3 regions of the Paenisporosarcina sp. TG-14 genome follow, and region 3 is predicted to be linked to each of the others. Evidence: riboswitches for the same ligand, from Rfam matches in the RefSeq annotation. Region 3 holds a riboswitch; each other region holds the start of a gene.
The links. Region 3 has a riboswitch for cyclic di-GMP ahead of C406_RS0116760 (WxL domain-containing protein). Riboswitches for the same ligand answer to the same signal wherever they lie in the genome.
Positions count from the first base shown of each region.

Region 1: linked by a shared signal. The riboswitch ahead of C406_RS0116095 (hypothetical protein) and the one ahead of C406_RS0116760 (WxL domain-containing protein) in region 3 are both predicted to bind cyclic di-GMP.
Region 2: linked by a shared signal. The riboswitch ahead of flgB (flagellar basal body rod protein FlgB) and the one ahead of C406_RS0116760 (WxL domain-containing protein) in region 3 are both predicted to bind cyclic di-GMP.

Region 1 is NZ_AMGD01000066.1:31,280-39,638, forward strand. Features, by position in the region: gene C406_RS0116085 (MFS transporter) at 1-1,073, shown strand, start outside; gene C406_RS0116090 (response regulator) at 1,316-1,957, opposite strand; gene C406_RS0116095 (hypothetical protein) at 2,124-2,405, opposite strand; cyclic di-GMP riboswitch class II at 2,565-2,648, opposite strand; gene C406_RS0116100 (hypothetical protein) at 2,993-3,211, opposite strand; gene C406_RS0116105 (sugar phosphate isomerase/epimerase family protein) at 3,815-4,783, opposite strand; gene C406_RS0116110 (Gfo/Idh/MocA family protein) at 4,797-5,837, opposite strand; gene C406_RS0116115 (Gfo/Idh/MocA family protein) at 5,847-6,872, opposite strand; gene C406_RS0116120 (ThuA domain-containing protein) at 6,879-7,607, opposite strand; gene C406_RS0116125 (carbohydrate ABC transporter permease) at 8,064-8,359, opposite strand, start outside.
Region 2 is NZ_AMGD01000005.1:130,260-138,618, forward strand. Features, by position in the region: gene fliF (flagellar basal-body MS-ring/collar protein FliF) at 1-1,149, opposite strand, end outside; gene fliE (flagellar hook-basal body complex protein FliE) at 1,175-1,471, opposite strand; gene flgC (flagellar basal body rod protein FlgC) at 1,504-1,959, opposite strand; gene flgB (flagellar basal body rod protein FlgB) at 1,965-2,366, opposite strand; cyclic di-GMP riboswitch class I at 2,445-2,530, opposite strand; gene C406_RS0102365 (flagellar hook-basal body protein) at 2,786-3,640, shown strand; gene C406_RS0102370 (flagellar hook-basal body protein) at 3,658-4,500, shown strand; gene flgL (flagellar hook-associated protein FlgL) at 5,265-6,149, opposite strand; gene flgK (flagellar hook-associated protein FlgK) at 6,173-7,423, opposite strand; gene C406_RS0102390 (flagellar protein FlgN) at 7,452-7,937, opposite strand; gene flgM (flagellar biosynthesis anti-sigma factor FlgM) at 7,966-8,292, opposite strand.
Region 3 is NZ_AMGD01000070.1:10,219-18,577, forward strand. Features, by position in the region: gene C406_RS0116745 (pullulanase) at 1-1,789, opposite strand, end outside; gene C406_RS0116750 (N(5)-(carboxyethyl)ornithine synthase) at 2,981-3,955, opposite strand; cyclic di-GMP riboswitch class I at 4,412-4,497, shown strand; gene C406_RS0116760 (WxL domain-containing protein) at 4,566-5,114, shown strand; gene C406_RS0116765 (DUF916 domain-containing protein) at 5,241-6,263, shown strand; gene C406_RS0116770 (DUF421 domain-containing protein) at 6,524-7,204, opposite strand; gene C406_RS0116775 (TerC family protein) at 7,689-8,359, opposite strand, start outside.

The DNA of each region.
Region 1 (8,359 bases), on a different contig from region 3:
TTTGCATGTTTTTCATGGGAAGATTAATTGATAGATTTGGTCAACGTAATATGATGGTTATTGTTTCCATCATGTTGGCGCTTGCTTGTTTTTTCAATAGTACTGTCAACAATTTAATCATGTTGTTCTTTGGAATTTTGATGTTACGATTATTTGGACAAGGCTCTATGACTCTTATTCCTAACACATTAATCCCTCAATGGTTTATGACAAAAAGAGGAAGAGCTCTTAGTTATATGGCTATAGGTGGATTTGCTAGTTCTGCTATTTTCCCACCGCTAAATGTTTGGCTTGTTAGTTCTATTGGTTGGGAAAACACATGGATTCTTTGGGGATTTACCATATTAATCGTCTTTACCCCACTTGCTTACTTTTTAGTTAGAAATACACCAGAGCAAGTAGGATTAGAACCCGATGGCTATATAACACCGATTAGAAGTAAGGCACATGAAAATGATCCGAGTTTCACGAAAAAAGTCGAAAGTGATTGGACTTTTAAAGAAGCAATCCGCACAAAAGCTTTTTGGTTCATTTTATCTTGTGTCGGAATCCCTGCGCTTGTTAATACAGCCATCACATTCCATCTGATTTCCATATTTAATCAAAATGATTTAGGCGCTGGAGTCGCGGCATTGGTTCTAGCTGGAATGGCCCTTGTCGGGTTTCCTGTGACACTTGTAGCGGGAAGATTATTGGACCGAGTTAAAGTCAATATAATTTTGGCAGGAATTTTTGTTTTAGAGATTGTCCTCCTAATGATGCTTCAAGTAACCAATACCATTTTCATGGCCGTACTTTTTGCTTTAGTTTGGGGAATCAGCAATGGATTTGAACGAATCGCGTTATCCTATGTGTGGCCAAGTTACTTTGGTCGAGCTGCTCTAGGTAGTATTCAAGGACTCGCAACGTCTGTAATGGTGTTTGGCTCAGCCATTGGTCCACTTCCCTTCGGTATTGCCTTTGATATTTTCGGTGGTTATAAGGAAATCATCTGGATTTCACTCATATTCCCTATTATAGGAATCATAAGTTCACTACTTGCAAAACAACCTGAAAAGAAAAAGGTCGTTTGATATAAGTAAAAGGCCACAACTCATTGAGCTGTGGCCTTTATTGTTATAAAAGTCATTAACTTTTTTGATTCAAATTTTTTCTTTTTCTGATGCTATTTTTGTAAATAGCTTTAAAGTCTTTCTTCTACTTTTTTGTATCAAAGTGAAAGGGAATGTTCTTTCACTTTGATACAATAATATTTGAAATATCTTAATCCTAATTGTACTAATTTCAAAGCAGATTTTAATTTAGTATTTACCGATTAATGGACCACATACGTAACTAAGCCTTTTGCATTTGCATATAGTGCGGCTTTTGTCCTATCGGTTAGATTAAGTTTTGCGAATATTTGACTCACATGTTTTTTTACGGTGCATTCGGTAATATGCAAGATTTTTGAAATTTCTTTATTTGAATGACCTTTGCCAATTTCAATTAACACTTCCTTTTCCTTAGGAGTTAATTGTTTTAAATGTCCATCCTCTTCAAATGAATCGCTTGATTTCATTATCAGATCAAGAACTCCTGGATCATAATATTTTCGTCCTATGTTTATAATTTGCAATGCATGCAAGAGCTCTTCAGGTAATGCTTCTTTTAATACATAGCCTTGAACACCTATTTCTTTCGCTCGATTAAAGTCTTCCTTTTGCATTGACGATGTTAACACTACAAACTTACAAGTTGCTCCTTGTTCAATTGCATTTATTATTAGATCTAAACCCGACTCACTTCCTAATCGGAGATTTACTAACGCTAAATCAGGTTTAGTCGTACTAAAAAGATTTAGTGCCTCACTACTATTCGTTGCTTCCCCAAGAATCTCCATTGATTCTTCTAACGAAAGTATGGAGGTTAGTCCTCTTCTAACTAGTGGATGATCATCAACAATAACTACTTTCATTATCCAATCACCTCATGCTCCTTTAGATTTTTTATTATTGGAATTTCGATTTGTATTCGTGTTCCTAAACCATGTATTCCTTCTATATTGTTCCAGTCCAGTTATCTGGTAGTCTATATTAATGTCATTTAACTCTGAATAATCATTCAAATATCTTTTTAAACGGTTAAAATGGCTGCTCACCTTTCTTTACAGAGCTTAGACTGTAAATAGCTGCCCTTAGTTCTTTCATTGTAGTATTTGCGGATTGTAATAGCATAAATGGACTAGAAATTCCACCTGTCGGAATAAGTAACAGAGTTAATCCAATTGTTTCAGTCAACACAATCACTTTTAATATTTTATTATTTTCTATAAATCTTCTCTGTAAATCAGTTATAATCCAGGCTGCAATCCCCAAAGACATAACGACTACTATTTTAAAAATAAGTGGTGATTGAGGACTCAATAAGTAAAAAAAGGAATTTATTAGCAGAAAATTTATCTGTATAAAAATACTAATCGCATCTTATCGGAAGGATTCCTTCTTAGAAAACGATAAAATTGGTTAACCGTTTCCCTCCCCAATTCATAATAAAAGCCTAATTAATTAGGACAAAATGTCCAAATTTAATTAGGCCGGTTGCACCAACAACTCCATACGTCCCAGGTGCCCATATATAGGATGTACATCATAGTTTCCAATATAGATATTTAATTATACTAACTTTAATTATTATATTATTCCGAATATTTAGAGATGTCAATTTTAATGTCGAATTATGTATTATTTTATTTATTCATTGATTACTATTTAATTAGAGTAATAGAGATATCCACAGAATCTCTATTTATTAGAACTCATCGTTTTTGTCATTTCATTCGTATAAGTTGGGTATATTTTACATGACAAGCGAATATTTTATTGTGTATTTATCGCCTCTATTATTTCTTTCAGATTGTTCTTAGAAATGTTGACAGCTCACCTCTTTCTTTTAATTAATCTAAAAAGGAAGATTCAATGGATATACCACCAATTCTTCCTTTTTCATTAACTTAATCTGCAACCGCTTCAGATTCAACAATAATAGATCCCAATAATACTTCTTGTGAAACTGGTTGCCCACTTGGGATTTTAATTTTCACAGCTATATTTCTACTATTTTGCATTCCTGAACCAAACTCTTTGCTAACTTTGTCAATTACTAAAACGTCTCCTCTTGTACCCCAAGCAGGATTGCTAACCGTACTTTGCGATACTGTTCCAAATGTCATATATTTTGCATATGGTCCTTTCGCAAAAACGTTACTTTAAAGGTTTAAAGATTCTTGATTGGAAATCATCGGGACACCACCTGTAATTAGTACACTTATTATACAAGAAAAAGAAGCAATCCCTTCCTCGACAAATTGAGGAAAGAATTGCTTGTTTAGATTAAAGCCGGCACATTTTGTTAGATTTTGAACAGATAAAGGAACCTCACTTTTTTAGATGAAAGAAAATATATATACAAGTGATTGAAGTGGAAGGCGGCGACTCCGGCGGGAATAGCGTATTCCGTGAGACCCCGCAGGAAACGATTTGTGCACAATTTGTTTGCGACGAGTAACCGCAGGAGCAAGGGTTTTCAAGCGACGAGGAGACTCACGGACCGCCCGCTGAAAGCGTCCGCCTGTTTCTGCATCGCTACGCTAGCTTCGAAACATGAAAGTGCGTTGAAACGGAAATCACCTTTCCATGCTAAGAAATTATAAATTAACTTTTTCAGTGGCCTTACGAGTTTTGATGCTGGGTTTTTCTATATACCTATTTATGAATAGTGTAACCTTGAAAAGACTTTCACAAATAAGGGTTTTATCGATCCATAGAAAACAACACTATAACCACCACATATCAGCCGGTTGTTCTTTAATCACCACTGATTTCAAGTTAGATACAGCACGCTGGAAACCTTCTTCGATGCTCATGATTGGGTCTTCGTGTTCGATGCTGACCACGTAGTCATAGCCATAGGTGCGAAGGGCACTTATAATGTCTGACCATTCTTGAACGGAATGTCCACAACCTACTGAACGAAAGCTCCATGCACGTGTGCGGATATTGTTGTAAGGTTGCATGTCTGTCAGACCATACATATTTACATTGTCTTGGTCGATATACGTATCTTTTGCATGGAAATGATGGATTGCATTTTCTTTTCCAAGAATTTTGATGGCACCAACTGGGTCAATACCTTGCCACCATAAATGACTTGGATCAAGGTTTGCACCAATGTATTCGTTCGTCGCTTCACGAAGTTTCAACAATGTATATGGTGTGTGCACTGAGAAACCTCCGTGCAATTCAAGACCAATTTTCACGTTAGCTTGTTTAGCAATTTCCGCTATTTCACTCCAATAAGGAATTAGTTTCTTTTCCCATTGCCAAGCTAAAATATCCCCATATTCATTTGGCCATGGTGCTACAGGCCAGTTTGGATGTTTGGCATCTTCGTCTGCACCTGGAGTTCCAGAGAATGTGTTGACAACCGGAACACCCATTAGATGGGCCAATTTAATGCTTTTTCGCAACGCTTCATCGCCATCTTTTGCTAAAGTTGGATCTGGACTTACCGGATTTCCATGACAGCTAAATGCACTGATTGTTAATCCACGAGAAATAACTGAATTCATATACTGATTACGTTTTCCTTCATCTTCTAACAGTTCATCAATTGGACAGTGATCCGTTCCAGGATAGCCACCAGTTCCAATTTCAACTGCATCTAAGCCTGATGCTTTTACATAATCTAGCATTTCTTCAAATGGTTTTTTGGCAAATAACACTGTAAATACGCCTAATTTCACGTCCAATTCCCCCTTAAGTGAATGAAACCGCTTTTCCAGTTTCGCTGCTTTGATAAATAGCCTCTATCACTTTGGAAACAATAAGTGCTTCTTGAGGCTTAACTAGAGGAGTTTGACGTCCTTTACAACTTTCAATAAAATTAATGGCTTGTGAGATTCCAGGATTATCTTCATCTGAAATCCAATACGGTTGTTGATCTAAAAGCATACCGTACTTTGATTGATAGAGCTTTAATGGAAACACATCAAGCCCACCACTTGTACCTGATATGCTAACTCCTTCTATATCATCCGCCAAATTTGCTGCCCATGATGTTTCAAATAATAGCGTAGCGCCATCTTTAAATTTAATATACGCTGTCGCATGGTCATCTACTTCAAATGTAGTAGGGTCAAACTTACCCCATTGATTCACTACATCTGGTTGACGGCTTAACTCATTGTAAGTCGCGCCTGAAACTTCTGCAATCTCAGGGAAATCCATTAAATGTAGAGCTAAATCTAGGAAATGACAGCCAAAGTCGATTAAACTGCCGCCACCTTGAAGATCTTTATTGGTAAAAACGCCCCAACCTGGTACTTTTCGTCGGCGAATCGCTTGCGCACGAGAAACGAGCGGACGACCAATTTCGCCTTCATCAATAAATCTTTTCGCAGCACGTGCTTCTTTCATGTAGCGATAGTGGTAAGCAATCATTAACACTTTTCCCGCAGCATCAGCTGCTTCAATCATCGCTTCACATTCTTTTGAAGTCATGGCCATTGGCTTTTCACATAGCACATGCTTTCCTGCATTTAAAGCGGCAATCGCAATCTCTGCGTGAAATTTATTTGGCGTACATATTGTCACGGCATCAACATGTTCAAAAAGCTTCGCATATTGTGATGTGTAAAAAGGGATTGAGAATTCGGCTGCAACTGACTGTGCTCGCTCCTGAATCACATCACAAACGGCGGTTACCTCAACATGGTCGCTTAACGTCAGAAAGGAGGGAAGATGCCTTGAAACGGCAATTCCTCCAACTCCTATAAGTCCAACTCTCAGTTTTTCCATCTTCATCACCTATAACTTCACAATTTTTTTCGTATCATTTGATTCTAACGCACCTAAGATCACGAGCAATGATTTCTTGCCTTCTTCGCCACTAATTAGTGGCGGGTTGCCAGTCAAAATTGATTCAATAAAATGATTAATGACACCAGTAGTTATTTGACCGCCCTCTTCATTTGATTGAATTTGTCCAAGGCTAAACTCTTCTTTCGTGCCATCATTTTTATGGTAAACAACTGAATAGTTTTCGTCGTCTTCTAAGCGTAAAACACCATTTTCAGTGTAAAACACAGTTGAATTATCTTCTTTGCCAATATAAGACCAGCTAGCCGCAAGTGTCCCAATGATGCCGCTCTGTGTTTTCAAAATAAGCACAGCATTGTCATCTACGTCAGCGTCAACTTTTGAACTTGTTTCAAGCATAGCAGCAACTTCAACCATTTCTTCGCCTAAAATATAGCGTAGTAAATCGATTTTGTGAATACCGAGGTCGCCCATAGCACCAATAAATGCTTCATTTTTATTAAAGAACCAGCTACTTTTGCCGTCTGCACTCCATGCTTCTGGTCCAGGATGACCAAAAGCGGTTCTGAAGCTGTATACTTTACCGAGCTTACCTGTTGCCATCCATTCTCTTGCTTGTTGATGAGATTCAACAAAACGTTGGTTGTGACCGATCATTAGCGTTTTGCCACTATTTTTTGCTGCTTCAATCATTTGGTTTGCTTCTAGTTCACTTGTCGCCATTGGTTTTTCGCAAAGAACATGCTTGCCTGCTTCTAGTGCAGCAACTGTAATTGGCGCGTGTAAATAGTTAGGCGTACAAACACTTACTGCATCAAGATCTTCTTTTAACAGATCGTGATAATCTGTAAATATTTTAGTAACTCCGTATAGTGCGCCTACTTCTTTTGCTCGCGCTTCATTGATATCACAAACTGCGACAAGTTCAACCTGATCATTTCCAGCGTATTCTACTAAATGACGATATTTCGCAATGCTACCAGTTCCAATTACACCAACTTTTAATTTTGCCATAATGTATTATTCCTCCTTGTAGCCTTCAAGCTTTTCTAGTGGCTTTGCATTTCCATAGACAGGGTAGTCACGATTTGTTGGTGTAGCCCATTTCACAGCATTGCCTATCACTTTTTGTATTTGTTTATTATAGTAAGTTGGATGCGTTTCATGCCCAGGACGGAAATAGAAAATTTTACCGTTCCCACGTTTAAAGGTTGCCCCACTTCGGAACACTTCCCCACCTTGGAACCAGCTAATGAATACGAGCTCATCTGGTGCTGGGATATCAAAGTGTTCGCCGTACATTTCTTCTTCTTCAAGTTCAATGTATTCTCCAATACCTTCAGCTATAGGATGACTTGGATCGACAACCCACAGACGTTCTTTTTCCTTTGCTTCACGCCATTTTAAATCGCAGCCAGTACCCATTAGTTTCTTGAAAATTTTCGAGAAATGAGCAGAGTGAAGGACAATGAGTCCCATGCCTTCCCATACGCGTTTTTGAACTTTCTCAACAATTTCATCGCTTACTTCATCATGTGCAAGATGTCCCCACCATAGAAGTACATCTGTATTATTTAATACATCATCGGTTAAGCCGTGTTGTGGTTCGTCCAAAGTTGCCGTTTTAACATCGAAGCCTTGCTCGACTAGTGCAGTAGCTAAAACTTGATGTATTCCGTCTGGATATATGTTGCGAACCTCTTCGTGTTGTTGTTCATGACGATATTCATTCCATACTGTTACATTCATTTCTTACACTCCTTTAAAGTAATAGTGTTGATTTCCGTTACAGGCGGACGCTTTCCGCGGGCAGTCCGTGAGCCTCCTCGCTCGCTACGCTCACTGTGGGGTCTCACCTGGACGTGCTTATCCCGCTGGAGTCGCCGCCTTTCACTACAATCACCAAAACGAAAAGTAACATCGCTAGGCAACTAAGTGATTTGGAGTAAGACATTTGCCGTTAGATAGAATAGACAGTCGAGAACCCGTAGAGAACAAGTTGTGCAAAAGCATTATTACATAACTTATTTTCGACGATGCTAGCAAAGCGATACAGCACACTTTCATGTTTCGAAGCTAACGTAGTGATGCAGAAACAGAAACAGAAATAGAAACAGGGTTTTCGAAGTGACGAAAAGTCTTTACGTTACCCTTAGGAAAGCGTAACTGTTTTGCGGAATATCAATAGCATTAATTAACATTGATTTACTCTTTAACTGAGCCAGATGTTAGTCCTGAAACTATTCTTCTTTGGAAAATCAATACAAGTATAACAATTGGGATGGTTACAATGACAGTAGCAGCTGATATATCACCCCATGGAATTGTAAATTGGCTTTGGTAGAAAGAAATTCCAACTGGCACTGTACGCCACGAATCTTCTGTATTGATGGTTAAAGCAAATAAATATTCATTCCACGCTGCAATGAAAACAAGAATCGCTGTCGTAAATATACCAGGTGCTGCAAGCGGAAAAATAATTTTACGGAAAGTTTGAAAAG
Region 2 (8,359 bases), on a different contig from region 3:
TAAATCTTCAGGATCAGGAGGCTCGACTCCAACATTAATCGTAATGTCATCAATAACATAAGGACTTAGTTCAATTTGACGGTTAATTCGATTTACTTCTCGATTAATCCGATCTTCTGTTCTTTCAGATTCACTATTCCCAATTCCACCAACGCCTGGGTAATTTGCAATATCAGTCTCACCAGTACCAGTTGTGTCTTCAAAAGCAGTTCCTTCACTTGAATAGGACTCTACAATTCGTTCAACACTGATATCAATACCTTCATTAGTTTCTTCATTCACTGGTTCTACCAGGTTTTCTTCACGCTTTTCTTTTGTGAAATCAATACTTGCCATGACTGACACAACTACCTTATCGCGACCAAGTGTTAAACCTAGCATTTGCTGTAATTCACTTTGGATATCTTTTTCAATATCCTTTTTTATTTCTCGCTGTTGTTGATATACAGACAAAGTGGTATCAAGTTGTGTTTCATCTTGGATTTCAAAAACTTGACCATTTTGATCCATTATGACAATTTCTTCAGAAGGCAAATTAGGTACACTTTTACTAATTAAATGATAAAGCCCATTAATTTGTTTTTGATCCAGTTGAAAGGATGGATCACCTTTTATTACTACAGAAGCAGATGCCACTTGTTCTTCATCAGTAATCCAAATATTTTCTTTTGGCAGTGTAATCATTACATTTGCTTCCGCTACTCCATCAATTTGCTTAATTAAATAGGCAAGTTCATTTTGCATTGCATCACGCTCTACCACATCAAAATGACGATCTGTCATTCCTAAACCCATATTTTCACTAAATACTCCGTAATCTACATTCCCATTTTTCGGAATACCTTCCGCTGCTAAGCTAACCTTTAAATTGGCAAGTTCTTCGTTTGGAACACTGATTGTTTTTCCATCTGTTGAAACTTGAACCGCAATTCCTTGTTCTTCAATTGCCGTTTTTATTTCACCCGCCTCAGCTGGAGCTAAGTTAGAATACAAGGGATTAAAATTTGTTTGAGAACTTAAAAAAACGATGACAAACAGGATAATTAGGGTTGCAAAAAACGAAGTAATGATTGACCCTCTGGTTCTACCAGAAAAACTTCCCCATACATCTTTTAATTTATTTTTATTAACTAGTAACATTTCTTTCATTATTTCTTCAACCTACCGACAAAAATCATACTTGCATTCTCATCACTTCTTGATAGGCTTCGACAACTTTATTGCGAACTTGTAAGGTCATCTGCAGGGAAAGACTAGCTTTTTGCGCAGCAATCATCACTTCATGTATATCTTGTACTTCACTTGTTACTAATTTATCGGTCAGTTTATCCGATGTATTCTGGGCAGCACTTACTTCTTCAAGTGCCTGTTTAAAGATTTGACCAAATCCTTCCACCTGGCTTGCAGGTTTAACATTTGGGATCGACTGATTTTGAATAAATGGGGTTTGAATTTGACTTATATTATTCATAATTTACCTCCTAGTAATCTATTATTAATAGATCATTTACCAATCTCTAAAGCTTTCATAAACATACTTTTCGAAGCGTTCAATGCTGTGACATTTGCTTCATATGAACGTGTTGCAGACATGAGATCAACCATTTCCTTTAAAGGATCAACATTCGGTAGTTGAACATACCCATTGGCATCCGCATCGGGATTTGTAGGGTCATATGAAGGTGTAAATGGTGTTTGATCTTCTCTAATACTTGTAACTGCCACTCCCGAAACTTTAGCGGATTCTTTATTCAATACCGACTGAAGTTGCCGTTCAAATGGGGAAACACCAGCTTGTGATAATTCAACAGATTTACGGCGATATGGAATCCACTCGCCATTGACAAGCTGAGCTCGGGTCGTATCTGAATTGGCAATATTTGAAGAAACTACATCCATGCGAAGACGATTTGCAGTTAAGCCGGAAGCACTAATATTAAAACCATTAAATAAGCTCATATCTGCTACCTCCCATCACTTATTACTGTTCGTAAACTGTTGAATTTCCCGTTTATTCTTTCCGTTACTGCGTTATACCATAATTGATTTTTTGCTAACTCGGCCATTTCAAAGTCCATATCCACGTTATTACCATTTGGTTTATTCGTAGTTGTATTATTTACTTTTATACTTGGATTTAATTGTGTAGTTTCGCTGCCGAAAGAAATATGAGTAGCGTTTGTTTTATAACTGGCCATGGACTGGTTGTTAGTTGCATTCTCCAATACTGCTTTAAAGTCAACTTGCTTACTCTTGTAATTCGGTGTCTCAACATTAGCGATATTAGAAGAAAGAACTCGTTGTTTTAATGTAGATGTTGATAGTGCTTGCTCTAACGAATGAATAGATTGAGGAAATATGTTCACCCTTAAACCTCCTTATTTCTACTGTTTCCATATAAAAATCCACCAAAAAAAGGTGGATGTTCATTACATCTTCCATTTTTCGGTAACTCGGCTACCTTATCATGTTTAATTTAGGCCCGTAGTTTTGCGTCCTTATCTTTCGAATAAGTTTGCTATTATCGGTATGAAATATATTTTATTAAGTTACAATCCCGGGATTTCGTCTCATTTCGACAAAATAATACCAAAATATAGTAACACTGTAACATAATTATCTGAATCCATGTAATTTTTTATTAAATAAAAATTTTGCTATATTTACCATCTTAATTTATTTTTTACTATTAATTTTTCATCTTACATTATCTATATTTACTTAACATAAAATGGTATGCTACTTTATAATTATCTTCATGTGTTTTGAGAGGAAGGAATCCATTATGTTTCGAGGTTTATACACTGCCACATCCGGAATGATGTCACATAATAGAAATCAGCAAGTTTTGACAAATAACTTAGCAAACGCAAATACACCCGGATTTAAACAAGATCAAACTATTATGCGTGCATTTCCTGCTCAATTAATAAAAGCTGTGGAGGCAGGGAATTCAACGAACAGTGGTTCCAAGATACCTCCTGGACAAACAACTATTGGGACATTAAATACTGGTGTTTATACCCAAGAAGGAATTCCATCTTTCATTCAAGGGGCATTAAAAGAAACCGGCAATAAAACTGACGTCTCTCTTATGAGTGAGTTACTCCCAATTAATCCAGACACACAGAAAAAGGGAGCATTAGTATTTGCAGTTAGACTCGATACTAATGAAATTCGTTATACACAAAATGGACAATTCACAGTTGACCAAGATGGATACCTAACTACAGGTGAAGGTTACAGGGTACTAAATCAAAACCAACAACCCATTTTGGTGAACTCAACAGAATTTGAGGTTCAAGATAACGGCCAAATTGTGTTGCAAGACGGAACTTCTACTAATCGATTATGGCTTGGGTATACTGAAGAACCTGAACAATTAATAAAAGAAGGTCAGGGACTCATGCGTTGGGGTGGGAATCAGGAAGATATTCCACAGTTTTTTGAAGATGTACAGCTACTAAATAATACTAGCACTTTCGTTAAACAAGGTTTTATTGAACAATCTAATGTAGATTTAACCCAAACGATGACGAAAATGATGAATACATATCGAGGTTTTGAAGCTAATCAGAAAGTCATACAAGCTTATGATCGCAATATGGAGAAAACAGTTAATGAAATCGGTCGGGTTTAGTAAGGGGGGGCTTATAGATGAGTATCCAAATGAATTCTGCAACAACATCAATGCGTGCGCTACAGCAAAAAATTGATGTTATTGCAAATAATATATCCAATGTAAATACAACTGGATATAAACGTCAGGAAGCAAACTTTTCTGATACACTTGTCCAATCTATCGAAAGACAAGCGGGAGCTCAGAATGAAATCGGACGATTGACGCCAAACGGTCTGCGAATAGGATCAGGTGCAAATATTGTTCAAACAACCATTCGTACAGAACAAGGATCTATCCAGCAAACAGATCGCAATTTGGATTTTATGATTCAAGGGGATGCAGGATATTTCCGTGTGGCTTCACAAGGTAATACATACTATACAAAAGATGGCTCATTTCAAGTTCAACCTATCCCAAATTCAGACCAAGTAAACTTGGTAACGTCTTCCGGAGATTCTGTTCTCGGGATTAATAATCGTCCGATTGCTTTTGATGGAGACTATGACACTATCAAGGTAAATGAAAATGGTACGCTTGTCGTTTCCTACAAGAATCCCGCAAAACAACCGACTGAATATCAGTTAAGCATTGCAGATATTAATCGCCCAAATCTACTTGAGAAAATTGGTGCTAATCGATATCAACTACCAGGGACGGAAGCCGAGCAAGTAGCAGCTGGTTCCATGCAAATTGTGAACTTAGCCGAGCAAAATGATGGCTCAATTAGAATTAATCAAGGTGCTTTGGAAATGTCTAATGTTAATCTAACAGAAGAAATGGCAGAGTTAATTTCTACCCAACGCTTATTTCAATCCCAAGGTAGAGCAATTTCCTTCGCTGATGACATGATGGGATTAGTAAATACCATACGGGGATAAGAAACTTGATTTGCTATTTTTCGGTACGCTTTGGATGTCAAATGTGATACTTCATAACCTGAAAAAGTAGTGAATAAAAGAGCAAAGTACTCCCTTTCCTTTAAGAAAGTACAGAGGTTTTAGAAAATAAGACTGCCTTCTAATTAAATAGTGATTTCCGTTACAACGCACTTTCATGTTTCGAAGCTAGCGTAGCGATGCAGAAACACGCGGACGCTTTCCGCGGGCGGGTCCGTGAGCCTACTCAGGCCAACAGGATGTTGGTCACGAAGGCGTTGCCACACGAGGTGGCGTACTTAGCCTTCGTTCCATTGTGCTCCTGCGGGGTCTTCAGCTCATGCTATTTCCGCTGGAAAGATATTGGACGAACTGTCATTCGTCCAATATCTTTGCGACGAGTAACCGCAGGAGCACATGTTTTCTCGCCGCCTTTCACTACAATCATTCACCTGTTTAACGATTAAATTTAAACAAACGTCCTATCTTTTAAAATGATAGTCTCACACTCATATTTGGTGGACTATTTTCATTTTCAATCCATTACTAATAAAGAAATCAAGACTCACAAAAATCGAATTAACTAGCGTTACATCAAAGCATTTCTGATTTAGCATGTTGGTTTACATATACTAAAAACACCATGACCACTGGGTTCTATACACATCAATTTTATATATTTTCTTATGTTAAAAAAATGAGCAAATGCATATGCATTTGCTCATTTTTCAATGTTATAAGTAAGTATAAAATTTCCGCTTTTGCCTCTATCTTAGAAAGTCCATTAAGCTTGGCTGAATCACTTTTGCTGAAGCAGCAAGACTTGCTTGATAGACACTTTCTTCAACTTTTAATTTCATTACAGCTTCCGCAAAATCGATATCTTCAAGTTTCGATAACATCGATTGAAGTTGGATATTGCTGTCTTGGAGACGATTTTCTACCGCTTCTACTCGATTTTTACGAGCACCCGCTTCAGCTGATGTCGTTAACATTCGTTCCATCACTTTATCGATTTGTTCTAAAGGAATGGAGTTACCTTCACGAATTCCAACAGCAAGATCGCCCAATGTTTGGAACAGATTATTAGCTTCATCTGCATTCCCAAACAGCTCGTTGGCTGTAACATTTACTTTAACTATTATGCCATCTCCAACTGTAAAATTTTTGGCATCCATATTAGGTGGGTTAGTTACATACGAGTCATCATTAGGAAATGGAGATTCCTGCGTTTTTTGTCCATTAAACAAATAATTTCCATTTACTTTTGTATTGGCAAATTGGCGAATTTGTTCACTTAATTCTACTACTTCCGCTGCTATAACCGTTCGATCATGATCAGATAGTGTACCGGTACTGCCTTGAACCGCTAATTCACGTGCTCGCTGCATGACATTAACCATATCATTGATAGTTTGCCCTGTTTCATCCATCCATAAGGTGGCTTCATTCGTATTTCGTTCATATTGTTCATTCGCAGCTATCGCAGTTTTCACATTCATAGACTTACTTACAGCAATCGGGTCATCTGAAGGTCGATGAAGTAGTTTGCCTGTTGATACTTGGTTACTGATTTTTTCCAACCGACTCAAGTTTTGATTCATTTGGCGCACTGAATTTTGATGTAACATTTGTTGCGAAATCCTCATCATGATTCACCTCCATTTACCGATTATTAACGCGCAGCCATACGGTTAATAATCGTATCAAGCATTTGATCTGCAGTTGATATCAATCGTGCTGCCGCATTATATGAATGTTGATATTTGATTAAATTAGCCATTTCTTCATCAAGAGAAACACCCGTCACCGATTGACGGCGATTTTCAGTTGCCTGCAACGCTGCTTCATGATTAGTCACATTACGAATTGCCGATTGGCTTTCCGCCCCAAGCTGGCTGACAATAGCTTGGAAGGACTTTTTAACAATTTGAGAATCTGCATCCATATTTGGAGGAGGCGTAAATTGGTTAACTCCTGTATTGACCGTAAGTGCAGCAATCGAAAAGTTATTTTCTTCTCCGATAAATAAATTTTCACCCGCTTCACCTTCAGGGGACATTCCGTTAGCTATAGCAAAGTTTTTAACCGTTTCGTTGAGTGAATCTTGATATTTATCTACGATAGCTAAGGATTTGACGATACCGGCCAATTCGCCTCCAGTAATTGTGCTCTGCTCATCTAGCTTTGTACTTTTTTCGCCTGATACAAGAGAAGTTCCGTCAGAACTCAAGCTAATATTGTACACACCGTTAGTTTGTGGCTCTACATTCACGGTGACCAGTGATGAAAGTTTTTCTACTAGAACATCACGCTGATCCAGCAAGTCGTTGGCATTTGGGCCGCTGCGCAGGATGCTTTTATTTAAATCTGCAATCTGCGTCAAATAACTGTTTGCTTCCTCGGTTTTTGCTGTTAACTCATTTCCTAGATCCTTTTTTAAACTGGTCATAGAGTTATCCATTAACTTAGCGGTATCTACAAATGCTTGCGCCCGTTCTTTAAGCACTGCCTGTGCGGAAAGATTAGCTGGATCATTAGCTACGTCTTGCCATGCACCCCATATTTGGTTCATTGCCGAGTTGAGCCCTGTATCGCTCGGTTCATTGATAATTAATTCAAGATGGTCTAATGATTGTTGTTTCACTGACCATTCTCCAACATTTCCTGCTTGCTCTCTGTATCGTTGATCTAAGAAGCTGTCCCTCACACGAGTAATCGACTCTAGTGTAACTCCTGTTCCTAGTTGGCCTGGATTAACACCATTTGTCCAAACAGTTAGAGATGGTGAAGTGGTTGCATTCACTTGTTGACGTGAGTAGCCTTGGGTATTCGCATTGGCTATATTATGACCTGTCGTTGCAATACTTGCTTGACCCACCATTAGTCCGCGCTTTCCTACCTCTAATCCATGAAATGTAGACACTATGTATATCCCTCTCTTCTAACTGCCATCATGCTTTTGTATCGAAAAAGCCTCGATTGCTTGTTTGTGATTTTTGTTGGGCTAACGGGGGTTGATAATTGAAATGCTGTTGTTTTGACTTGGTAACTTGGTCAATCATATATTGAACAAAGCTCATGGAGTCTTCAAGAAGTGTCTTATTTACGTTGTTTTTTTCTTGTAACTCCCCTATGAGCAGTTGTAATGTTTTCACTTGTAATTGAACGTTTGTTCTTGTTAAATTATCAGGTATTTGTTCTACAAATTGGCTAAAGCTAAGCGTTGGATATTCTTGCAGCAAACTCTCAACTCGCTGTGCTCGCTCATTTTCTAGTTGACTCAACTGTTTCACTAAGATTGATTCTTCTTTAACCAGTCGATTTAAGTCATCAACTTTCCGCTCAATTAAAACTAATTTCTTTCGTTCAGCGAAGACGATGAGTTGCTTTTGCAAGTTAATTAATTCTTCCAGCGTCGTGACGACTAAATTAAGCACCCGACACCCTCCTTTTTAAAGCGAATATCTATTGATCGAACCAAAATTGATGAATCTTATCTGCTATTTTCTCATTGTTGAATTGATAATCACCCGATTGTATTTGGGTTTTTAAAGTTTGAATTTTTTCTTGTCTTGCTTTATCTACTTCTGTATTCTTTTCAAACATCTCTTTTGCTTGGTTTGAAATTTGTAGCTGATCTTCCCTTTGTTGCGGTCTCATTTTTTCAACCTTAGATACTTGCATTTGCTTTTGATAAGATTGAATAAAGGAAGAACCAGTCGTTTTATCGATATTCATTCCTTCACCACCCTGTCTTTTATTTTTTACTTCTTTACCTGATTTGTTTGTCATTACTTTACCACAATGCACTCGGGAGTAAACCAGATTAGAATAACCATGCGTACAATCATTTTAAAGA
Region 3 (8,359 bases):
TTAGCGCATTTTTGAAGTTCATCCAAGTTGCATCTTCAACATGCTTCACAGTATCTACACGGAAGTAGTCAATCGTGTTACCTTTAGCTGTCGTCGCTTCATCAATCCAACTCGTTTGCCAATCAATAATTTGGTGACGGACTGCAAGGTCTTCAGTTTTGAGATCAGGAAGTCCAGCTAATTCACCAACAACCTCATCCGTTCCAACATCTGCTCCTTGACGGACCATATCGCTAAATCTAGACCGATCTTCATCCGTTGGGAAACCTAAAGGAGGATTATCCATGTTTCCATCTAATTCTTTCAAACCATAGCCTGTATGATTTAACACCACATCCACCATGATTTTCATATCACGGTCATGTGCTGCATCAATTAACTCATGAAAATCTTCCATTGTTCCAAAGTGTGGATTTAATTTCCCGAAATTACTAGCCCAGTAGCCATGATAGCCGTAATATGGGTCAACAGATGTACCGTTCGTTTCGACAGAGCGCACATCATATTTTATATTTTCTACAATTGGGCTAATCCAAATCGTATTGACACCGAGATTATCTAGATAATCTAGTTTTGTCGTAATCCCTTTCAAATCGCCACCTTGGTAAGTACCACGCGCATCGGTATCATAATTAAGATCATAAGGGTCGTTGTTACTCTCATCCCCATCAAAGAATCTGTCTGTTAGCATAAAGTAAATCACAGACTCGTCCCAATCAAAATCAGACTCTCCTGTCGATTGTCTCGTTTTCACTTCCACTTCAGCTGATCCTTCATAGGTGTTTCCATATGAATCCACCACGGTTAATGGAATGGTTTTCGTTCCAGCTGTAATGTCGTCATCTACTGCAATCGCAATCTCTTTTAAGGATGGATCAATCTCCAATTTAGTTGACTCGCCTAAAGAAGAGGCATCTACAAAGATTTTGCTAATTGTAATTCCGTCTATCAATCCTTGAATATCAACAGATAATACAGCATTTTGATTGTAGTCAATAGCTGCTGGTTGTACTGATCCTAAAACCGTCAAATCAGATTGAAGGAATTCAATCGTTGAAACTCCATCAACTGTATTGTAAGGATCACTTACTTCAGTTGTGACGCCATCTTTTGTTACAACATATGTGTATGCTGTTTCACCATTTGGAATGTTGTTGTATGAATATACAAATCTCTCATTCTCTGGCTCATAGGTCATTTCATTCGTTTGTCCATCAAACTTTAACTCTACTTTTTCAATCGTTTCCATTTCATCGTTAGTGAAAAGGGCTTTATCACGGTAATAAAACGTCGCGTTCCCTTGGTCAATAACAGGAGCTGAGCCATCCGGAACAATTCTAATTTCCTCCACCCCACTTGTAATATAAGCTTTTGTCAGTGAATCGTTGTTATTCACTTTAATAAAGCGATCCCCAAACTCTTTTTCTGCGGTATTCCAATCATCAGTACTACGGAGAACAAATCCAAATTGTTCCGTTTCAGGAGCAACGGCAATATTTACAGTTGCCACGCCACCCTCATATGATTCAAAATTGATTTGATCATTTATTACACCTGTATTCCAGGCCCAAATATTCCAAGCACCATATGTTTGATCTTCACGCATATAAGTGAAACGTACATGTCGTTCAGAAGTCTCCGCTGTTTGAACAATTTCATTTTCAATCGTATTTGTAGAATCTGAGGCAAGTCCTTTTTTAGCTGGTATAAAAGGTAGCCATAGACTCAAAACCATAATCATTACCATAAAAATCGAAAATTCACGTTTACTATTCTTTGTTATTTTCACTCACTGTTTCCTCCTCTTTGTCTTCTAGTAGAGTAGTAGATTAATTCAGGGTATCCTCCATTCTTCGATTAGACATCGTTCACTTAGTTATTGTGAAACCGTTTGCGCAAATAGATGAAATTTGCTTACATTCTGCAATAAGATATGGTCTCTTCTAGTTGAATGTTTACAGTGCTTGAGTTTATGATAGCGTTTACATTTGATTACATGAAAAATATTACAGTAGTTTTTAGTAAATCGCAACAATAAATTTAGAATATTCAGAATTAGTTTTACTCTTTGGGTGGCACCTTTTCCTCTTTTGGTACCTGTGCATTTTGGGCCAAATAGTGCCACCCGACTTAAGTGCACAAGAAACAAGTAACGATGCGCGAGTAAAGTTAGGCACCTGAAGGTTTCCGGCTCACTCTGGTCGGCACACCTGCTGCACCACAACCTGGGGAACGCAAAGAATCGTGATGTGACCTTCTCACATCACGATTCTTCTTTCTGATAGGCAATCTTGCGGCGGGTGTGCGTCCGTCGCTCGCCTTCAACCTTCACATGCATTGGTCTTTTATTTTGGTTTACTAGGGAATGGACACTTATTGCTCAGAAAGGAAGCCGCCGAAGATACAATTTCGGCGGCTTGGTGCTATCTATAAATATCATTCTGCGTTACTCGAATGAAGGGTTTCACACACTCTACCGTACCTGTGTAAGACACCAATGTCCTTCAATTTGTGGCTTACACAGGCACGAAAAAATACGCTCTTTTGTGATTCCTAAAACATATTGTTAATAAATGTTATATGCAACAATCAACGTAAATATAAAGGAGTGAAGTAAATGACACGAAGTGGTTACTTAGGATGAGTTTAACTAATTACTCTCTATTAAAAAGGATAGTAAGGTTTATAGTCGATTTTCAGTAATACATATTGCTTTACTTAAAAGTCTGATATCACTCCGTATCAGTTTTTTTATGTAGGAAATTTCGCAGTTGTAGTAATCTTTTTCTAATCGTCTAATTTCATGACGTATAAGTTTCATAGGTGGAACGTCCTCCTTGTTATTTTTTCCTCTATTTCTTTGTGTTTACCACTTAATTCATGAAATTAAACCGTTTGTCCCGAATACATAAATAAAATGAAAAAAAGGAGGTAAGTGAAAGTCTCACTTTGCTCCTTTATGAATTATTTTCAATCAATTTTATTGAACCAACAAGCCTCTAGCTTCTCTGAATTCCTTAATATGTTTATCAAGGATATGACCTTTGTCGATGACAATTGCTTCACGAACCATATCCGTCCAATTCCCATCAGAGAGCATGTCTACCATTGTGCAAAACTCTTCGCTCAACACTTTTGTAACGGTATGTGGAAACATGGCAGGCGTATTATCGACTGTATAATGGATCACGCCATCCACCGTATAGACCGGATCATCAATAGTCGAAGGACGGGAAGTCTCGATTTCTAAGTTAGGATCGCAACTTACATCGACAATCATCGCACCGTTTTTAAGGCTTTTTAAATCTTCTTTATAGATGATTCGATCTGTTCTGCTAGTATCCCACATTACGCAGTTAACGAGAACATCATAATCGTTCATATTTTTTCTGAATAAGGATTCCAATTTTCTACCGTAAACGTCAACATCTGCGCCTAGTCCATGGAGAATTCTTAGAGCCCCTTTTGCTGTATGGCCATTGCCTAGAATCGCAACTTTAGTTTCATAGGGCATCTTGCCACAGTATTGGTAAGCTTGGAGTATCGCAGCTTCTCCAGCAATTTCTCTGTTGCGATAGAAGATATATCTCCCACCATCAAACATTTCTTCCCAGGCCATAACGGTATGATTTCCTGCTAATACTGCATCTGTAAATTTGATGTCTTGAACTGCATGTGCCCACCCAATTAATAGTTTGCCAGGCGGCAACTTATCAAAGTAATCCGCATCGCCTAATTTAACATCGACAATCGCGTCGCACTCCAACACACGATCTCTAGAAACGATATGTACGCCAGATACTCTATATTCTTCATCCGAATAGCCTAAATCAGACCCATATCCTTCTTCAAAATATAACTGGTCTACACATTTAATGTTTGGTAAATCCTTTGGAAGTAGCGCTCTTCTTTTTTCATTGTTCTTATGACTTATGACAAACCCTAGTGTATACATAGCAAAGCCTCCAGTGATGATCTCATCACTATTCATCTTACCATATACCGGAAAGAATATGAGCATTTTGAAGTTACGGGTGGCACATTTCCCCCTTTTGGTACCTGTGCATTTTGGGTACAAAAGTGCCACCCAATTTAAGAGGACAAGATACTAACTAACGAGCCTTGGTTATACAGGGTTATTTAGAACTACATATTCTACAATTGTTTAAAATTCACCCTTATTTACCTTTTTGCTTGTTTCGTAGGTACTATTACCTTTAAATATTCAGTTAATTTAGTAGTTATAAAATACTACTTTTAAAACTTTTAATGAGATAATTATATTATTTAATAGTAAAATATAGGTATTATATCTGTTTTGAATTTTATGCCTATAGTATATATTTATCTTAACAGATATGAATTTGTCGATAGAGAGAGAGAGAGAGAGAGAGAGATTTGACAATTCTTTATTTGAAAAAGGCAAAAATGTCGAAAGACGTTGACGCAAAGCTGCAGGTCTACGGTTTTACAAACTATGACGGCTGGGTTGCTAAGAGTGAAGAGTGATAGTTATCATTTTAATAAATCTTTTAACCCTGACCAACAATCAGGAGGAAACAATAATGAATTCAATTTTCAAGAAATTAGTAACAGGAACGGCAGTATTAGCTTTATTGATGACAGCATTTGCATCGGCTTCATTGGCTGCTACATCTGAAGTAACTGGTGGTAGCCTTGGAGATTCAGGAATAACTGCTACAAATTTTGAGGCTGTAACATTAGATGGTACAACTCAAACGGTTACAGCTCAAATCAATTCGTTTACTATTACGGATGCAACAGGTTCTGGTGCTGGTTGGAATGTCTCCGTTGCTGCAACTCAATTTATGGATGGTACTGGTCTAAAACCATTGGCTGCAGGCGCATTAGGTTTAGCTGCTCCTGCTGTAACCTTAGTTGAAGACAATTCAGATCCAATTTCCACAATAACTACATCATCTGGAATAATTGATAATGGAGTTGCAGTAGAAATATTATCTGCAGCTTTAAATGGTGGAAAAGGGAGTTATAGTATTGCGTCAATTCCGATGACATTAACTCTAATGCCTAAAGAAGTTTATGCAGGTACTTATACTTCTACAATTACTACATCACTTACAACTGGACCTTAATCATTTGGAAATTTTAGCCATGTCTCAACTGACATGGTTTTTTTTGATACTTTGTTGTCTCAACGCCTTTACGTGTAATTAATCTAAGCAACATTAACATGCAGTTATCCATACAGGAGGAATATTATGTTTATACGTGTTTTTGCAATGATCGTACTTATTTTTAGTTTGCCAATATATGCTGCTGCAGAATCTCCAAGCTCTATGCAAGTAGAACCTATATTTCCAGAGAATCAAGTGCCTGCAACAAAAGGTTATTTTGATGTTGATGTCAAACCTGGAGAGCAGCTTACTCTTTATGTCCGTTTGAAAAATAGTGATAAAAACCCGATCACGGTGCGTGTTCAAGGGGCTAACGCATATACGAGTCCAACCGGTGGCATTCTCTATGAACCAGAAGTAGATTCTGATGATGCTATGCTACTTGAAGATGCCGTACGCATGACTGATTACTTAGAAGTAGAAGAAAGTGTCGAGATTCCTGCTGGTGAGTCGTTCGAAGTGCCAATTCAAGTGACAGTTCCTGAAAGTGATGGGGAAACGTTGCTTGGAGGAATTCTTTTTACACAAGAAGATGAAGATGAAGACGTTGAGGAAACTGGAAAAGACGAAGCTAAGTTTGTTGTGAAGACTGAAACTAGGTATGCAATCGCAATTAAGCTGAACCTTGAAAACAAGTCTGAGCCTAATTTTTCTTTAGGAAAGGCCGGTTTTATTTCAGATACTGCAAAAGTCTTTATTGAAATGAAAAATGATGCTCAATTGATTCAAGGAGAAATCGAAGGGTCTTACTCCGTTTTGGATAATGAGGGAACGGAGCTGTTTAAAGGTGTAATGAATCCTTTTAAGATGGCGCCAAAGTCTAAAATTAGATTTCCTTTTGCTTGGGACCATGAAACGCTCGAAGATGGAACTTATACATTAGCTATAAAAGGATATGCTGGGAAAAATGAATTTTCAACTGAAGAAAATTTTACCATTTCAAACAAAGAAGTTCAGGAATATGCTGAAAAGACAAATCCGGTTGCTGAACTCAAACAAGGTATACCAACTTGGGTGTGGATTGTTGGAGCAATTGTCTTTGGAATCATTATGTTTTTAATGGGAAGAAGGAAGAAACCAACAGCTAAAGACACTCATGTCCCATAAAACACAGCCTTGGTTAAAAAAATCGCATTATTAACGACAATGGCATCTACTTATTGCTTCAGGAATTGCGGGTGGCACCTTTTCCCCTTTTGGTACCTGTGCATTTTGGGTACAAAAGTGCCACTCAACTCAAGAGGACAAGAAACAAGTGACAATGCTTGGTTATAGCTGGACACATGAAGGTTTCCAGCTCGCTTTGGAACGGCAAATTCCACTGCATCATAACCTAGACAGTAAAAACTAACATACATTGCACCAATTTAATCCTTAATAGGCTGTACAAAAAGACCGTCTCCTTGAAGCCATTCGGCTATAAAAACATCTTTGTAGTCAGTAATATTTTGAGTATTTAATTGTGATTTTAACCAAGATTCATTAAACCCCAAATCAATCATTTCATCCCATAAAACTTCACCATCTCTTATTAAAGTGACTGGAACATAAACTGCTTTTGAAGTCATATTGAAATCTTCCTGAGCAGTTTTTTGGTACTTTGATTTCTTTAAAATACTAATCGATCCGTTCGCCTCTAAATAACAGTAGGCAACTTCACGAATAGAAAAGGTTTCACTTTGTCTAAGTAGACTTTGTAACTGATTAATATTCATCCTATTTTTCCTTAACGATTCTCGATCTACGATTCCATTTTTGATAAGTGCAGAAGGTTTCCCTTCAACCACACCCCTAAATGCAAGGAATTTTTGACTTAGATATTCAACAGAAAAAAGTAATCCCCCCCAAATGGTCATCGAATAAACAATATAAAATACTCCTGTTTTATGATCATATAAAGCATTTCCTAGTAGTTCGCCCAATACAATAGCTGCAATAAAGGTAAAAGGAGTAATTTGATTAATGATTTTTTTCCCTACAAACTTAACTATTACGAAAAGTAAAAAAAATCCAATTATAAGTTCAATTGTTAAGTCCATGATTTTCATTTATTTACAACACTCCGTTCATCTTTAATCTGCCCTAATTATTGCTTGAATATAATCTACAATTTTAGCTATCCATGTAGCGCAAAAACAACACTACACCTCAGAGAATGAAAATGGTCAAGCCCCCTTAAAACGGTGTATATAAACGTTATATGAAAAGACGAAACCCGATATTTTAGCTCGATGTAGATATTATTTCATTGCGTTCCTCGAACTGTTATTTAGACAAAATTCTGTATTAAACTAAAAGAAAAATTTCTTCTTTTTAAACCGTTTTGGATAATGATAAAAGAGTCAATGATCCTTTACATACAAAAAACGCCCGAAAATGTAATTTCGGACGCCGGTAAAATTTGTATATAGATTAGAATGCCAACCTCATGTTCGCCACAATAGCAGATTGGAGAGATCATTTAATTAGGGTGTGAATTATTTAAGTACCTATAATAAAAATGCTCTTGGAAAACTGCTTTTTAGTTTACGATTAATTGTTTTCTATAGGCTTCCGGTCGTTAGATAGGAACCAACCTGCTACAGCAATTCCAATTAGAACGAAGTAAAAGGTTAGCTTCCACTCAAGCGAATGTGCAAAGTCATATGAGATAACCCCTACATCTGGATGTCCTAATGTTAGAACGACAAGCTTAACACCAACCCATCCGACAATTGTAAATGCAGCAATTTCTAGACCTGGCCTTGAATGAAGTAAGCTCACAAAATAGTTTGCAGCAAAACGCATGATGATTAAGCCGATCAAGCCCCCGGTAAATATGACGAGGAACTTACCACCATCCATGCCGCCAATCTTCGGAAGATTGGTATTAGGAAGTGTTATTGCTAGGGCGACAGCAGCTAAAATTGAGTCAACCGCAAAAGCGATATCTGCCAATTCTACTTTGAAAACCGTAAACCAAAAACCGGATTTCTTTTTTTCTTTTTCTGCTTCATTTTTGTCCTTTAGTTTATTGAAATAGAGTTTCCTCAAAATATGATTAAGCGCGATGAATAAAAGATAAAGAGCTCCTATTGCCTGGACCTGCCACACATCAACTAAGAATGAGATAACGAATAATGAACCAAAGCGGAACACAAATGCACCTGCAAGTCCGTAGAACAAAGCTCTTTTTCTCTCTGCCTCAGGGAGATGCTTAACCA